4 regions of the Frateuria edaphi genome follow, and region 3 is predicted to be linked to each of the others. Evidence: predicted binding sites of a transcription regulator. Region 3 holds the regulator's gene; each other region holds the start of a gene.
The links. The regulator sigma-54, encoded in region 3, starts transcription at its own class of promoters, with help from an activator protein. The targets are predictions, from matches to a motif close to TGGCACGNGCNTTGC.
Positions count from the first base shown of each region.

Region 1: the regulator sigma-54 is predicted to act here: its motif matches at 1,814-1,828, upstream of LQ772_RS03410 (flagellar basal body-associated FliL family protein).
Region 2: the regulator sigma-54 is predicted to act here: its motif matches at 2,136-2,150, upstream of LQ772_RS06355 (PilZ domain-containing protein).
Region 4: the regulator sigma-54 is predicted to act here: its motif matches at 2,136-2,150, upstream of LQ772_RS00595 (fimbrial protein).

Region 1 covers NZ_CP088251.1:761,394-765,164, reverse strand. The annotation lists gene fliN (flagellar motor switch protein FliN) at 1-206, opposite strand, end outside; gene fliM (flagellar motor switch protein FliM) at 203-1,216, opposite strand; gene LQ772_RS03410 (flagellar basal body-associated FliL family protein) at 1,231-1,746, opposite strand; gene LQ772_RS03405 (flagellar hook-length control protein FliK) at 2,274-3,287, opposite strand; gene fliJ (flagellar export protein FliJ) at 3,355-3,771, opposite strand, start outside.
Region 2 covers NZ_CP088251.1:1,365,335-1,369,105, forward strand. The annotation lists gene scpB (SMC-Scp complex subunit ScpB) at 1-677, opposite strand, end outside; gene LQ772_RS06350 (segregation and condensation protein A) at 714-1,616, opposite strand; gene LQ772_RS06355 (PilZ domain-containing protein) at 2,308-2,676, shown strand; gene LQ772_RS06360 (AMP-binding protein) at 2,736-3,771, opposite strand, start outside.
Region 3 covers NZ_CP088251.1:510,960-514,730, forward strand. The annotation lists gene hprK (HPr(Ser) kinase/phosphatase) at 1-779, opposite strand, end outside; gene hpf (ribosome hibernation-promoting factor, HPF/YfiA family) at 1,033-1,356, opposite strand; gene LQ772_RS02250 (RNA polymerase factor sigma-54) at 1,488-2,927, opposite strand; gene lptB (LPS export ABC transporter ATP-binding protein) at 3,028-3,747, opposite strand; gene lptA (lipopolysaccharide transport periplasmic protein LptA) at 3,751-3,771, opposite strand, start outside.
Region 4 covers NZ_CP088251.1:118,399-122,169, forward strand. The annotation lists gene LQ772_RS00585 (fimbria/pilus outer membrane usher protein) at 1-626, opposite strand, end outside; gene LQ772_RS00590 (fimbrial biogenesis chaperone) at 623-1,366, opposite strand; gene LQ772_RS00595 (fimbrial protein) at 1,446-1,994, opposite strand; gene LQ772_RS00600 (hypothetical protein) at 2,451-3,050, shown strand; gene LQ772_RS00605 (hypothetical protein) at 3,060-3,461, shown strand; gene LQ772_RS00610 (helix-turn-helix transcriptional regulator) at 3,458-3,649, shown strand.

The DNA of each region.
Region 1 (3,771 bases), 250 kb from region 3:
CCGGCGGCGCGGTCCAGTTCCACCACCGAGCCCTGGTTCAACTGCAGCAGGTTGCGGATGCTGATCCGGGTGCGGCCGACTTCCATGGCCAGGATCACCGGCACGTCCAGGATCATGTCCAGGTTGACGTCACCGGTTTCGCTGGCGAAGCCGGCCAGGGTGTCGGAGTCGATGCGGTCGGCGACCGCGGCGTCGTTGGCGTTCATGCGCTTTTCTTCTCGATGAATTCGCCGGCCGCGCGCCTTTCGCGCCGGCCGACCTGGGCCTGGAACTGGATCGCCGTGTGGCCGTTGGCCTGGCCGTAGCGGCCGCGGAACACCGGCACGTCTTCGGCGAAGACGGTGCAAAGTTCGGGCAGCGTCACCGGGATCACGTCACCCGGGCGAAGGCCCAGGAAATCCCCGATGGACAGCTGCGCCTCGATCAGCAGCGAGCTGATCTCGACCTCGGCGTCGAGCACTTCCTCGTGCAGGTGCTCGGTGAAGCGGTCGTCGCGGTCGGCCAGGTCGCTCTGCACGCCGGCGTCGAGCAGCGTGCGGATCGGCTCGACCATCGCGTACGGCAGGGTCAGGTGGATTTCGCCGCCGCCGCCGTCGAGTTCGACGTGGAAGCGCGAGACGACCACGGTTTCCGTGGGGCTGACGATATTGGCGAACTGCGGGTTGATCTCGGAGTTCATGTACTCGAACTCCAGCGGCAGCACCGGGTTCCACGCCTCGGTCATGGCGCCGAACAGCTCGGTGAGCATGATCTGGATCACGCGGTTTTCGATCGCGCTGAAATCGCGACCCTCGATGCGCGCGTGGAAGCGGCCGTCGCCGCCGAAGAAGTTGTCGATCACGGTGAACACCAGCCGCGGCTCGAACACCACCAGCGCGGTGCCGCGCAGCGGCTTGATCTTCACCAGGTTGAGGTTGCTCGGCACGGCCAGGCTGTGCACGTACTCGGCGAACTTGACCATCTTCACGCCGAGCACCGACACCTCGCAGCTCTTGCGCAGGACGTTGAACACGCCCAGGCGGAAGAAGCGCGCGAAGCGATCGTTGACCATCTCCAGCGTTGGCAGCCGGCCGCGCACGATACGGTCCTGCTGGGTGAAGTCGTAGGACTGCACCGCCTCGGTGGGAGGTGGCTCGTCCTCGCCGGTGGCGACGCTGCCGCCGGTGACGCCGTCGAGCAGCGCGTCGATTTCGTCCTGGGAAAGAAGATCGCTCATGGGCGCTCAGGGCCTCACTGCATCACGAAGCTGGTGAAGTACAACGCGTCGATGCCGGGCTTGCCGGTGCGCGCCGCGACGATCTTGCGCACCGCGTCCAGCGCATCGGCCTGCAGCTTCTGCTTGCCGACGGGGTCGCTGAGGATCGAGTAGTTCTGGCGGCTGAACAGCATCACCAGCGCGTTGCGCACGACCGGGTCCACACCCTTGACGGTGTCCAGCGCGGCCTGGTCGTGCGACATCAGGGTCACGCCGACCTGCAGGTAGCGCATGGCGTCGTCGTCGCGGAAGTTGACGACGAAAGCCGGGTCCAGCGGCAGGAAGTATTCGGGCTGGATCTTGGTCGGCTGGGCGTCGCCGGCGTCCTTACCGGCCGCCGCCGTGGCGGGCTTGTGCTGCCCGTGCGATACGAACAGGTACGCGCACGCGCCGGACACCGCCAGCAGCGCCACCACCAGGCCGATCACCAGCAGCGAGCGCTTTTTCTTCGGTGGCGCCACCGCTACCGCTTCTTCTTCCGTAATTGCCATGCCTTGAAAACCTCGGTGTTGTTTTTCTTGTTGGCTCCCGGGGGCGCCACCTTGCAGGGACCTTGTTGCAATCCGCGTGCCACGGCGGGAGGGCTTGGTCCTGCTTGGTTTGCGGCAGGCGCGGCGCTTTCTTGACGCGCGCCGGGGAACGGGCGCGTCGCGATCACGACGGGTGTCTGGAAATCGGCGGGTCGGGAGCGCTCCGACTTCGGGCGCGGTGCGCCTGCGCTCAGCGCGAACGGGATGGGCGAGGCACGCGAGGCTCGGCCACGCTCTCCCATCGGGAGAAGCGTCGGGAGGACCGTTCGATGGCGCCGATGCGCCCTGCTTTGCCCGGACTCCCACCCGCCCTTCGGCACCTCTCCTGGCGGGAGAGGGATTGGGCCGGGGCGAGGCGCTTCGGTTTCGGCGCTGCGCGCCTGCGCTCGGCAAGGATGGGACGATGGAAACGTTGCGGGAAGAACGACCGGAAAACCCCGTTCACCTTGGGGCGCAGGCCGCAGACCAGAGTCGCAGGGCGCTCCGCGTCAGGCGAACGTATCGAGCATCCCGAGCGCGGCCACCGGCATGCTGGCCATCACGGCCGGTTCGGCGTCGACCTCTCCGATCGCACCCGCCGCCTCGCCACCACGACCACCTTCGCCATGCTGCTGGCGCTGGCCCACGTCGGCCTGGCCCAGCGCCAGGCCATGCTGCGCCAGCAACGCGTCCAGCTGCGGCAGGGTCTGCTGCACGGCGTGCACGGCCGCCGGATGCTGCACGGCGAAACTCACGTCGACGCGGTCGTGGTTCAGGCTGACCTTGACGTCGAGCGTGCCCAGGTCTTCCGGATGCAAACGGATGCGCGCCTGCTTGACGTCCTGCTGGCCCAGCCAGACCACGTGCTGGCCCAGCTCCTGCGCGAAGGCCGGCGTGCCGGCGGGGCTGGCGAGGTTGAGGTTGTGCGCCGGCGCCGCGGTCGTGCCGGCGTCGGGCACGGGCATCGGGTTGGCGGACAGGCTGCCCAGCTGCGCGACATCGATCGACGCGTCCTTCTGCTCGGCGGGCTTGGCCAGCATCGGCGCCAACGCATTGGCATCGAGGCTGATCGCTGGCTTGGCCGTCGCTGCCGCGGCCGCGGTATTGGCGAGCAACACCAGCGCGGCCGGCGCCTTGGCGGCGGCGCCATCGGCGATGGCGCCGGTCGCCGCATGCGCCGGCATGCCGGCCGCGGCGAGCGGCTTGGCCGGCGCGGCCTGGCCGATCAGCGCCAGCATGGCCGCCGCCAGCGCGGCGGCATCCGCGTCGCTCGGGTCCTTCGCGCTTGCGTCGGCCGGCTTCTGTTTGTCGGCGTCGGTCTTCGAGGAACCCTTGGCCTTCGCCACCTCATGCTTGCCCTCGTCCTGCGCCGGCTTGTCCTGCGACTCGCCGTGCTGCTGGCGGGCGGCGTCCAGGTGGCGGTCGAAGCGGCTGTCGTCCGACCGGGCGGCCGGGTCCGCGGCAGGGCGGGCCGGCGGCGGAGCCGGCTGGACGGGGTTCACGGCGGCGGTGGTCGCGCTCATGGGCACTTCCTCATCAAGGCTTCAAACGGCATGCGTCGAGTCAGTCCAGCAAACTTCGCGCCAAGGCCTATCGGGCGGGTCGCCGATGCTGCATGCGCTCGTCGATGTCGTTCTGCTCGCGGCGCTCCTCGGTCTTGCGTTCCTGCTCGCGATAACGGTCGATCACGTTGTCCAGCGCGGCTTCGCGGGCATGCGCGTCGCGCCAGGACCCGCGCATCTGATCGAGCGATTGGCGCTGGCGTTCGATCTCCAGCACCTGCTGGTCGATCGCGCGGTCGATGCGCTCGACGAATTGCTGGCGGTTCATCAGCGCTACGGCCGTCAAACCGCCGACGCCGGGGCTGGCGTACTCCTGGCGGTAGCCGCGCAGTTCGGCAAGCTGGCGCTCGGCCTTGGCCAGCCGCTGCTGCTGCTCGGCGAGCTTGAGCACCGCATCTTCGCTGCGCTGTTTGGCCTGGTCGGCGGCCGGTTGCAGTCGGTCGGC
Region 2 (3,771 bases), 850 kb from region 3:
TCGTCCTGGCCGGACCCGGCAGTGGTGTCGTCAATGTCCCCGGGTGCCTCGTCCTGCACGGCCGCGGCATCTTCCTCGTCCGGGTCGATCGGCAGGTCCTTGATCACCCGCGGCGGCAGCGGTTCCTGGTCGAGGCGAAGCTGCGGGTCTTCCATGTCGCGGATTTCGGACAGCGGCGGCAGCTCGTCCAGCGACTTGAGGCTGAAGTAATCCAGGAAGGCGCGGGTGGTGCCGAACAGCGCCGGCTTGCCGGGCACGTCGCGGTGGCCGACCACGCGGATCCACTCGCGCTCTTCCAGCGTCTTGACGATGTTGGAAGAGACCACCACGCCACGGATCTGTTCGATCTCCGGACGGGTGATCGGCTGGCGGTAGGCGATCAGCGCCAGCGTTTCGAGCAGGGCGCGCGAATAGCGGCTGGGTTTCTCGGTCCACATGCGCGACACCCAGGGGTGCACGTCCTGGCGAACCTGGTAGCGGAAGCCGGAGGCGACCTCCCTCAGTTCCACGCCGCGCCCGGCGCAGTCCTCGCCCAGCGACTCCAGCGCCCGCGCGATCGCCTCGCGGTCGACCTGGTCCTCGTCGACGAACAGCTCGCCCAGCTGCGCCACGGTGAGCGGCTGGCTGGCGGCGAGCAGGGCCGCTTCGATAATCGGTTTGAGTTGCTCGATCTGCATGGCCTTCAGGTCAGAGATGCGAAGGGGGCCGCGCCGTCAGTCGGCGGCGGCGGAAACCGGCATGTCGTCCGGCAGTTCGTCGTTTTCTTCGGCCAGCGCGGTCTTTGCCTTGACGTAGATCGGCGCCAGCGGCTCTTCCTGCACGATCTCGACGAGCATTTCCTTGGCCAGTTCAAGCATGGCCAGGAAAGTCACCACTACGCCCAGGCGGCCTTCGTTGATGTCGAACAGGCTTTCGAAGCGGTGGAACGTGCTGTCTTCCAGCCGGCTCAGCAGTTCGCCCATCCGCTGGCGCACGCTCAACGCCTCGCGCTTGATCGCGTGATGGCCGAACAGCTCGGCGCGGTGCATCACGTCCTTGAGCGCCAGCAGCATTTCCTTCAGGTCCAGCGGCGGCGGCAGCTTCACCACGTTGCGCTCGCCCACGTCGGCCTGCACCACTACCGTGTCGCGTTCCAGCCGGGGCAGGGTGTCGATGTCCTCGGCGGCCTTCTTGAAGCGCTCGTATTCCTGCAGGCGGCGCACCAGTTCGGCGCGCGGGTCGTCCTCGATGCCCTCCTCGGCGGGCGGGCGGGGCAGCAGCAGGCGCGACTTGATCTCGCCCAGGATCGCGGCCATCAGCAGGTACTCGGCGGCCAGCTCCAGCCGCATCGAGTCCCGCATCATGTCGATGTATTCCATGTATTGCCGCGTAATTTCGGCAATCGGAATGTCCAGGATGTCCAGGTTCTGCCGGCGGATCAGGTACAGCAGCAGGTCCAGCGGGCCCTCGAACGCTTCGAGAAAAACTTCCAAGGCGTCCGGCGGGATGTACAGGTCCTGCGGCATCTGCAGCATGGGTTCGCCACGCACGACCGCCAGCGGCATTTCCTGCTGCTGGGGGATCGACGCGAAGGCGTCCTGCGACGGTGCGGCCGGCTGCTGCGGTTCTGTGCTCATCAATGCATGTCGTGAGGCCGCTCACGCGGCCGGCAATGCGTTCAAAACCTGTCGTCCTGGCGGGCGGTGCCCTGTGGACGGGTATCCCCTCGTGACCGCGGCTTCGGGCCGGCGATCGGTCAAGCTGGCTCGCCGGTTCCGGCGCAGCCGTCGCCGCGTGTCGCTTGACGAAGCCGCACCACGGCGGTTCGGTCAGGCGGGCTCGGGCGACCACCAAGGCGTCCACGCCGGGCATCGGGCCCTGGAACGAACGCAAGACAGGATGGCGACACGGCGCCACGGACGGTTTCAATCGGTCTGCCGGGACTCGGATGCGTGCCGCGATGGCCGGTATCGACCGGCACGGCGCACGCTGGAACCGGGCATGGGGACAGGTTAGCGGTAGCGTTGCGGCAAGTCCAGTGCGCAAGTGCTCGCGCATGGGGCAGCATGTGACACGGTGCGTCGTGCAGAAGCCGGGCGCGGCAGTTCCAGTGCGGTGTCGGGCGGGCAGGGGATGACGTCGCACCGATCCATCGATGGCATGGCGTTTGCTTTATCGTGCCCATGAGATGCCGTTTTCCCGCTGCGCGAACGGTCCGCTGAACACTGGCGGCTCACAGGCAGCAACCAGGTGTCGATGGGACGCAGGATGCGTCGTAGGATCGCAAGGACGTCACAGAGCGCGGGTGCGTTTTGCTTGGGGAGTTAGATGACGATCGAAGACAACGTGGCGGATGAATCGGGCCCCAAGTTCCTGCGGCCCGCGCGCATGCGCATCGAAACCACCGTGCTCATGAGCCACGGGGTGCAGTCGCATCCGACCGAACTGGTCGACATCTCCGCCACGGGCGCGCTGCTGCGCCGACCGCTGGGCTGGCAGGGCGAGCTGGGGCAGAACTGGGTGCTCGACATGATCTTCGGCCGCGACCTGCACATCCACCTGGAGGCAGTGGTCGCGCGCATCTCCGACCGCCACATCGGCTTTGCCTACTCGCGCATCCCGGAAGACAAGCAGGTGCCGTTGTGGAACCTGCTGGGTGGTTACGCGGACATCCTGGAGCATTGGCGGGGGGAGTGATCCGGCCGCGCGCTTTTCCGTAGGAACCCGCAAGCGGGCTCCCACGAAGACCCGGACGCTCAGGCGGGAGTTTTCTTTGGCTCGTTGCGCAGCTCGCGGCGAAGGATCTTGCCCACGTTCGACTTCGGCAGCGCATCGCGGAATTCGATCTGGCGCGGGCGCTTGTAGCCGGTCAGGTTGTCGTGGCAGAACTGCTTGAGGACTTCGGCCGTCAGCGCAGGGTCCTTGCGCACCACGAAAAGCTTCACCACCTCGCCCGAGTGCTCGTCCGGCACGCCCACGGCGGCTACCTCGGCCACGCCGGGGTGTTGCATCACCACGTCCTCGACCTCGTTCGGATACACGTTGAAGCCGGACACCAGGATCATGTCCTTCTTGCGGTCGACGATGTAGACGTAGCCGTTCTCGTCCATCCGGGCGATGTCGCCGGTGTGCAGCCAGCCATCGGCGCCCAGCACCTTCGCGGTCTCGTCCGGACGCTGCCAATAGCCCTGCATCACCTGCGGGCCACGCACCATGAGCTCGCCCACTTCGCCGATCGACAAAGGCTGGTTTTCCTCCGACCAGATCGCCACGTCGGTGGACGGCACGGGCAGGCCGATCGATCCGTTGTAGTCCCGAAGGTCCAGCGGGTTGATGCACACCGCCGGCGAGGTTTCGGTCAGGCCATAGGCCTCGGCCAGGGTGCAACCGGTGGTTTTCTTCCATCGCTCGGCCACCGCGCGTTGCACGGCCATGCCGCCGCCCAGGGTCAGGTGCAGGCGCGAGAAGTCCAGCTCGGCGAAGCCGGGCGTGTTGAGCAGGCCGTTGAACAGCGTGTTGACGCCGGTCAGCGCGGTGAAGCCGGACTTCTTCAGTTCCTTGACGAAGCCGGGCATGTCGCGCGGGTTGGTGATCAGCCAGTTCAGGCCGCCCAGGCGCATGAAAACCAGGCCGTTCGCCGTCAGCGAGAAGATGTGGTACAGCGGCAGGGCGGTGATGATCACCTCCTCGCCGGGCTTGGCCAGGTCGCCGATCCAGGCGCTGGCCTGCAGCATGTTGGCGACCATGTTGCCGTGGCTGAGCATCGCGCCCTTGGCCACGCCCGTAGTGCCG
Region 3 (3,771 bases):
CGGCCGGGGGCCACCGGGATGGTGATCATCGGCACGGAGACCTCCAGGATCTCGCGGTGGCTGGTGTCGCCGGTCAGGCGCGTCGCCGCGTCGATGTCTTCGCCCTCGCGCAGGGGCTTGAGGTGCACCACCAGGCGCAGGTATTTCGAATGCTTGACCGCGGTGTGGCCGAACATCTCGCGCACGTTGAGCACGCCCAGGCCGCGCACTTCCAGAAGATCCTGCAACAGTTCCGGACACGTGCCGTCGATCACGTCAGGGGCGATCAGGGTGAACTCGGTGGCGTCGTCGGCGACCAGGCGGTGGCCGCGGCTGATCAGTTCCAGCGCCAGCTCGCTCTTGCCCGAACCGGACTCGCCGGTAATCAGCACGCCGATCGAAAACACCTCCAGGAACACGCCGTGCAGGGTGATCCGCGGCGCGAGCAGGCGCGCGAGGTGGTACTGCATCCAGGTCAGGAGCTCGTGGCCGCGCTTGGCGCTGATCCACAGCGGGGTGTGGGTTTCCTCGGCCACCTCGCGCAGGTCCGATGGGATGGTCTGGTCCTTGGTCACGATCAGCGCCACCGGCTGGTAGGCAGCGATCTTGTGCATCGCTTCCCAGCGCTGGCGCGAATCCAGGCTGTCCAGCCAGTTGAGCTCCTCGGTACCGATGATCTGCACCTTGTTCGGGTAGATCACGTTGAGGTAGCCGATCAGCGACGGGCGGCGCGTGGCGGTGGCGCCGGGTTCGAGCACGCGCCCCTCGCCACGCATGCCCGCCACCCAGCGCAGGCCCATGCGCTCGTGGACGCCGTCGAAGAGTTGTCGTGCAGTCAGGCGTTCCAAGGAGTGTCCCTGCCGGGTGGCAATGGGCGCCATTGTGCCAGCTATGCGGGGGAGGGCGGGCCGGGAGGGTGTCGCGAGGCCGGCCATCCGCCCGTGGCTTGGTATCTTCCCTGCGCTCGCGGGGAAGGCTCGGCTTGCGGCATCAAGCTTCGAGCAAAAAAAGACCCGCCACCGGGGCGGGTCTCTTTCGCAGGAGCCGGACGAATCAGCCGATCTGGCGCGCTTCGCGCGCTTCCTGCTGATGCTTGTCGGTCACCTTGTCGCGGTGGCGGCGCAGTTGCGCGGCGAGTTTGTCGAACACCATGTCGATGGAGGCATACATGTCGGCGCCGCAGGCCGCCGCATGCAGGGCGGCACCCGTGGTGCTGAGGGTAGCGTCGGCGCAGTGCTGCAGCTTGTCGATCGACAGCACCATGCTCAGGCCCAGGCACCTTTCGTCGAGGCGGGTCAGGCGATCGAGCCGGGATTCGGCATGCGCACGCAGGGCGGGGGTGACTTCGATCTGCTGGCCGGTGAGTTGGAACTGCATGGGGCGCCTCCTCTGGTACAGGCCGCCGTGGGGCGGCGGGTTCGCATGCCGGTGATTGGTGCCGGCATGCCGGTCTTCATTCGGTATGGGATCGTTCGGGCCGGTTCCAAGTGGTGGGTTTCAGGCGCCGGTCAGCCGGCGCGTTGTCGCTCGCTCGAGCTGGGGATGCGCAGAGCCTCGCGGTACTTGGCCACCGTGCGGCGCGCGACCTGGATGCCCTTGCGGTTGAGCTCCTCGGCCAGGGCCTGGTCGGACAAGGGCTTGCGTGTGTCCTCGCCGTCGATGAGCTTCTTGATCATCGCCTGGATGGCCGTGGCCGAAGCGCCGCCGCCATCTTCGGTGGAGACGCCACTGGAGAAGAAATACTTCAGTTCGAAAGTGCCGCGCGGCGTGTGGATGTACTTGCGCGTGGTCACGCGCGAGATGGTCGATTCGTGCATGCCGACCTCTTCAGCGACTTCGCGCAGGACCAGCGGGTGCATCGCTTCCGGGCCGTAGTCGAGGAAGGCGCTCTGACGGCGCACGATCGCATCGGCAACCTTCAGCAACGTTTCGGCGCGCGACTCCAGGCTCTTGATCAGCCAGCGCGCCTCCTGCAATTGGCCGCGCATCCAGCTGGCGTCCTCGCCGCGCGCCTGCGCGATCAGGCTGCAGTAGTGCTGGTTGAGGCCCAGCCGCGGCTGGCAGTCGGGATTGAGGCTGACCTTCCAGCGGTTGCCTTCCTTGTAGGCGTAGACGTCCGGCGCCACGTACTCGACCGGCGTCGCGTCCAGCGCGGCGCCGGGACGCGGGTCCAGGCTGCGGATCAGCAGCGCCGCGGCTGCGACGTCTTCCTCGCTCGCGCGCAGCTTGCGCGCGAGCTTGGCGACGTCGTTGCGTGCGAGCAGTTCGAGCTCGCCGGCGACGATCTGCAGAGCGAGCCCGCGATGCGGCGTATCGGCATCGAACTGCTCCAGCTGCACGCGCAGGCAGTCGCGCAGGTCCAGACTGGCGATCCCGGTGGGATCGAAACGCTGCAACTGGCGACGCACCGTCTCGATTTCATCGATCGTCGCGTCGAGGTCCGCCGGCAGCGCGGCGAGCACGCCTTCGATGCCTTCGGCAAGGTAGCCGTCGGCGTTGAGCGCATCGATGATGACCGTCGCGATCAGCCGCTGGCGCGTGTTGAACGGCGAGAGGTTCAACTGCCACAGCAGGTGTTCCTGCAGGGTCTCGGGCGCGGCGTTCTGCGGTTCGAAATCCTCATCGCCGCGGCTGCCGGAGGGCGCGCTGCTGCCGAGCGAGAAATCGATCGGCGCCTCGGCTGGCGTGTCGGCTTCGCCCCAGTCCGCGACGTCGTCCGCGTTGTGGTCGACGGTCGGCGCTTCGGCCGGGGCGGCGGAGAAACTCTCTTCCTCGGTTTCGCCCGGCGCCGATTCCTCCTCGAACTCCAGCAGCGGGTTGCCCTCGGCGATCTGGCGCAGTTCCGCTTCCAGCTCCAGCTGCGACAGCTGCAACAGCCGGATCGCCTGCTGCAACTGCGGCGTCAGGGTGAGCTGTTGGTTGAGTCGGAACTGGAGCCCGGGTTTCATGCCAGCCGTTGCGGAGAGACTTGCGGTCATCCTACCCCGGTGGGTGTGACGCGACCATAGCGATGGCAGGCTCCGACGGGCCGTGCGTCACATCACCGCTTCAGAGCTTGAATTCGCGTCCCAGGTACACCTCGCGCACCTTTTCGTCGGCGAGGATGTGCGCTGGCGTGCCGCGCGAGAGCACCTCGCCGTCGTTCAGGATGTAGGCGCGATCGCAGATGCCCAGCGTCTCGCGCACGTTGTGGTCGGTGATCAGGACGCCGATGCCGCGTTCCTTCAGGTGCCGCACGATGCGCTGGATTTCGCCCACCGAAATCGGGTCGACGCCGGCGAACGGCTCGTCCAGCAACATGTAGCGCGGCTGCGCGGCCAGCGCGCGGGCGATCTCCACGCGGCGGCGCTCGCCACCGGAGAGGCTGATGCCTTTCTGGCCGGCGATATGGGCGATCTTGAGCTCGTCCATCAGCCCTTCGAGCTGTTCGTTGCGCTGGCGGGCGGTGAGGCCCTCGCGCAGCTCCAGCACGGCCATGATGTTGTCAGCCACCGACAGCCGGCGGAATACCGAGGCTTCCTGCGGCAGGTAACCGATGCCCAGTCGTGCGCGCGAGTGCATGGGCAGGCCGGTGATGTCCTGGCGGTCCAGCCGGATGGTGCCGCCGTCGGCTTCGACCAGGCCCACCACCATGTAGAAGCAGGTGGTCTTGCCCGCGCCGTTGGGGCCGAGCAGGCCGACCACTTCACCCTGGCGGATCGAAAAACCGAAATCGCGCACGACCTGGCGCGAGCGGTAGCGTTTCTGCAGGCCTTCGGCAGCGAGCATCGGTCAGGGCTGCCCGCTGCTGGT
Region 4 (3,771 bases), 390 kb from region 3:
GCATCCCAGTATTCAGGGCTGACGTAACCGCGCGGCATCTGCCCCAGGTAGGCTTGCGGCACGCTGGTGTCCAGCCGCAAGTCGGCCATGTCGACGCTCATCGTGGCGTCGGGGATCAGCTCGCCGACGCTTACGCAGGCGGCCGGATCCTGCAGCTGGTCCTGCAGCTCTACGGAGTGTTTGGCCGGATGCAGGCCCAACTGATCGAGCAGCTTGCGATCCACGCACGGGGTCGCGCTGTCCTGCATCGATGCGGCCTCGAAACGCACGTCGCGGCGTCCGACCCAGACCGTATTGAGATAGATGTCCAGGTTGTAGTTGCCCGGCAACACCGGGTTGCCGTGTTCGAAGCGCGACAGGTCGGTCGTGTTGCTGCCGGCGCCTGATAGCAGGTTGCGATCGAAGCTGGCGTCCGCGCGGCTCGCATCGATCCCGCTGGCATCGGCCGCGGCAAAGCCCCCGGTTGCGACCGGCGCGGCAGCCATGGCGTCGGCAAGCGCAGCCGCCCGCGTGACGTCCACTGGTGCGCCCAATGCGATGGCAACGCACGAGCACAGCAACGCCCGACGGTACGCGCCATGCCGACGCGGGCGACCCGCGTGGCGCATGGCATGCCGCCGATTCATGGCGCTATGGAGCCTTGGTACGGTGCCGCGGCGCCGTAATCGTTGACGATGTCATACGCCACCGGCGTGCCCGTGGCCGGTGCCTTCGTCAGCCCCGTGACGGGCAACCGCAGCGTACCAAGGGGATCGACCATGCCCGTGTCGGCCGAATACGGTTTACCGGCGATATCCAGCGACGCCTTGATGACGGTGATGTGGTAGGCGGTCGGGTTGTGCACTTCCAGCGCATAGCCCGCGCCATCGGGCACAGCCTTCCAGGTCAGCTCGGCTGGCGCCTTGGCCAGGTCACCCGGCAAGTTGGCCGGACGATAGAAAAACTTGAGCCGCGAGCGAATCGCGAACTGCAGCAGGTTCTTGCCCGCAAACTCCGCGCCCTTGGGCTTGGGGGGAATTTCGAGCACGTTGAGCCAGAACAGCGACTCGCGATCCGCCGGCAAGTTGGCCTGGGTGGCGATGATGCGCAGGCTCTGGTCCTTGTGCGGCTCCATGCGGAAAAGCGGCGGCGTGATCAGGAACGGCACGTCGACCTTGTCCGGGGTCGAATGGGGATCGCCGCGATCGATCCACGCCTCGACCAGCGCCGGTTGGGCGCTGTCGTTGCTCAAGCGCACCGTCACCTCTCCATCCCGCGCGGGGAACACCACGCGCGTGCCGCCGATCACCACGCTGGCATGCGCAGGCAGCGCACATAGGCATAGCGCAGCCACTACCCCGCGAATGGCACGTACCAGGCTTTTCATCGAAGGCTTCCGCCGCAAAAAACAATTTCACGTGGAGCATGCGGCGGCCGGGACGTGCCGGCCGCACGCATGGTTACGCTTACTGGTAGATCACCGAGAACTGCACGCTGCTCGCGACTGCGCCCGAACCGGCGGCGCCGGTGGCGTAGTAGCGGGCGAAGTAGTTCAAGGTGGCGGTCTTGCTGGCGGAGATCGTGGCAACACCCGCACCGCTGGTCGGCGCGGCGGAACCGGCCGTGATCACGCTGTTGTCGCTGTTCACCAGCTGCACTTCGACGTTGCTGGCCGGGCTGACGGCAGTATTCACCAGACGGCCGCTGGCATTCACGTTGGGGCCGTTCTCGAAATACGTCGACGCTTTGGTCGCCGCGCCGCTGCAAGCGGACAGGTTGATCGCGAACGCGGTCTGACCGGCGGTGTTACCGGCCGCGCTCAGCGCAGCGGTGGAAACCGTCGGCAGGGTGACCGTGGCCGGGCCGGCGGCGCCGTTGACCTGCACGGTGCAGGTCGAGCCGGAGATGGTGCCGCTGAAGTTGATGGTGCCATCGACGGCATGGGCGGCGTTAGGTGCAAAGGCGGCGACGCCCAGGGTGGCAATCAATGCGGCGGAAAGAAGAGTCTTGGGCATGCTGGTTCCCTTTAGAGGTGGTGTGGTGCGGCTGACTACAAAAGGTCGGTGCGGCGCAGGCACTGCAGAAAGCTTCCAGACTGCCGTCCGCGCATTTCCAACAAGCCTGGGCATTTCCAACGCTTGTTTGTGACCTACATCGCAAATCCTGTGCCAACAGGGGCGGGGGTGGCCAAACCATTGACGCGTATGGGTTGGGTCAAAACGCCGTCTCCCTTGCGGAAAGCGGGTCGTTAGCTCCTGAGTGGACGCCCCTGTACTGCACTGGCCCCTGTGCGTCACATCTTTCACATTGTGATCACAATCACAGTTTGATCAGTCAAGTCGCGCGAGGCAAGGCCGATATGCGGTTCGTGTAAAGGGTGCTTGACACGCTGGGCGGTGACCGCCTAGCCTGTGTGTCAAGTTTGCTTGACAGGCCGCCGAGGTGGCGCGCCGTCGGCAGGGGAGCCGGACATGCCGCGTTTCAACGAGAGCCGTTACCGCAGCCAGCTGTCGGTCGCGATGGTGGCGTACATGGCCGCCATGCTGCTGGTTTGGCCGCTCAGCCGTACCGCCGCCAGCGTGCCGCTGAAGGTGGTGCTGGCGGTGGTCCCGGTGCTGCCGATGCTTTTCGTGATCGGCCTGATGGCGCGGCGGATCGGCACCAGCGACGAGTTCGAGCAGCGCGTGCACCTGGTGGCGCTGGGCGCTTCGACCGCCTTGCTCGGCGCGCTCAGCCTCGTCGGGGGGTTCCTGGCGGCAGCCGGCGTGCTGCGGCTCGACGGCAGCATCCTGATCTGGGTGTTCCCGGTGACGATGATCGGTTACGGCATCGCCCGCTGGTGGCTGCTGGTTCGCCATTACGGTGGCAGCGCCACTTGCGAGGGGGGCTCGATGGGCTGGCGGCTCGTGTTGCTGGCCGTATTGGTGCTGATGGTGTTGGGCGTGGCCTGGTGGCGGGGGCGACTGGACGATTTCGAGGCGGGCCTGCTGGTCGGCCTGCTTCCCGGTGTGCTGATCGTGCTTGCGGTCCTGTTATGGCGCCGCCTGCGTCGTCGGCCCGGCGAGGATTGAGCCGTGGCCATGCGCTTGGTGCACAGGCGATACCTCGCGCGGTTCGTGCCCGCCATGGCCGGCTACTGTGCGCTGATCGGCCTGTACGGCTGGCTTGTGCCGCGTACCGGAAGCGTTGGCCTGCGCACGCTGCTGGCGTTGCTGCCCATGCTGCCGGTGTTGATGGCGATGCGTGCCGTGGCGCTGGTCATCCGCGAACAGGACGAGCTGGAGCGGCAGCTCGACCTGCAGGCGCTGGCCGCGGCAGCCGTGTTGACCTCGTGCGGCTTCCTGAGCTTCGGGCTGTTGCTCAGCGCCGGCGTGCTGCAAGGCGTGCCGGCCGCACTGGTCGCCCTGCTGGTGCTGCCTTGCTTCTTCTGGATCTTCGGGTTGGCCAAGCTGGTGCTGGTGGTAAGGCTGCGCCGCCGATGAAGAACCAGGTGCGCGACCTGCGCGGCGGGCAGGGATGGTCGCAGGCGGACCTGGCCGAGCGGCTGGACGTTTCGCGCCAGACCGTCAATGCCATCGAGACCGGCAAATACGACCCCAGCCTGCCGCTCGCCTTCAAGATCGCGCGTCTCTTCGGGCGACCGATCGAGAACATCTTCGAGCCGGATTGAACGGAACAAGCGTCACGACGAAAAGGCAATCGCGCGACGGACGCATCGGCCTGCACGTCGAATGGGAGCCCGCGCCGATCCAGTGGTGCGGCTGGGAATCATCTGTGGGATGGGAAGGGAGT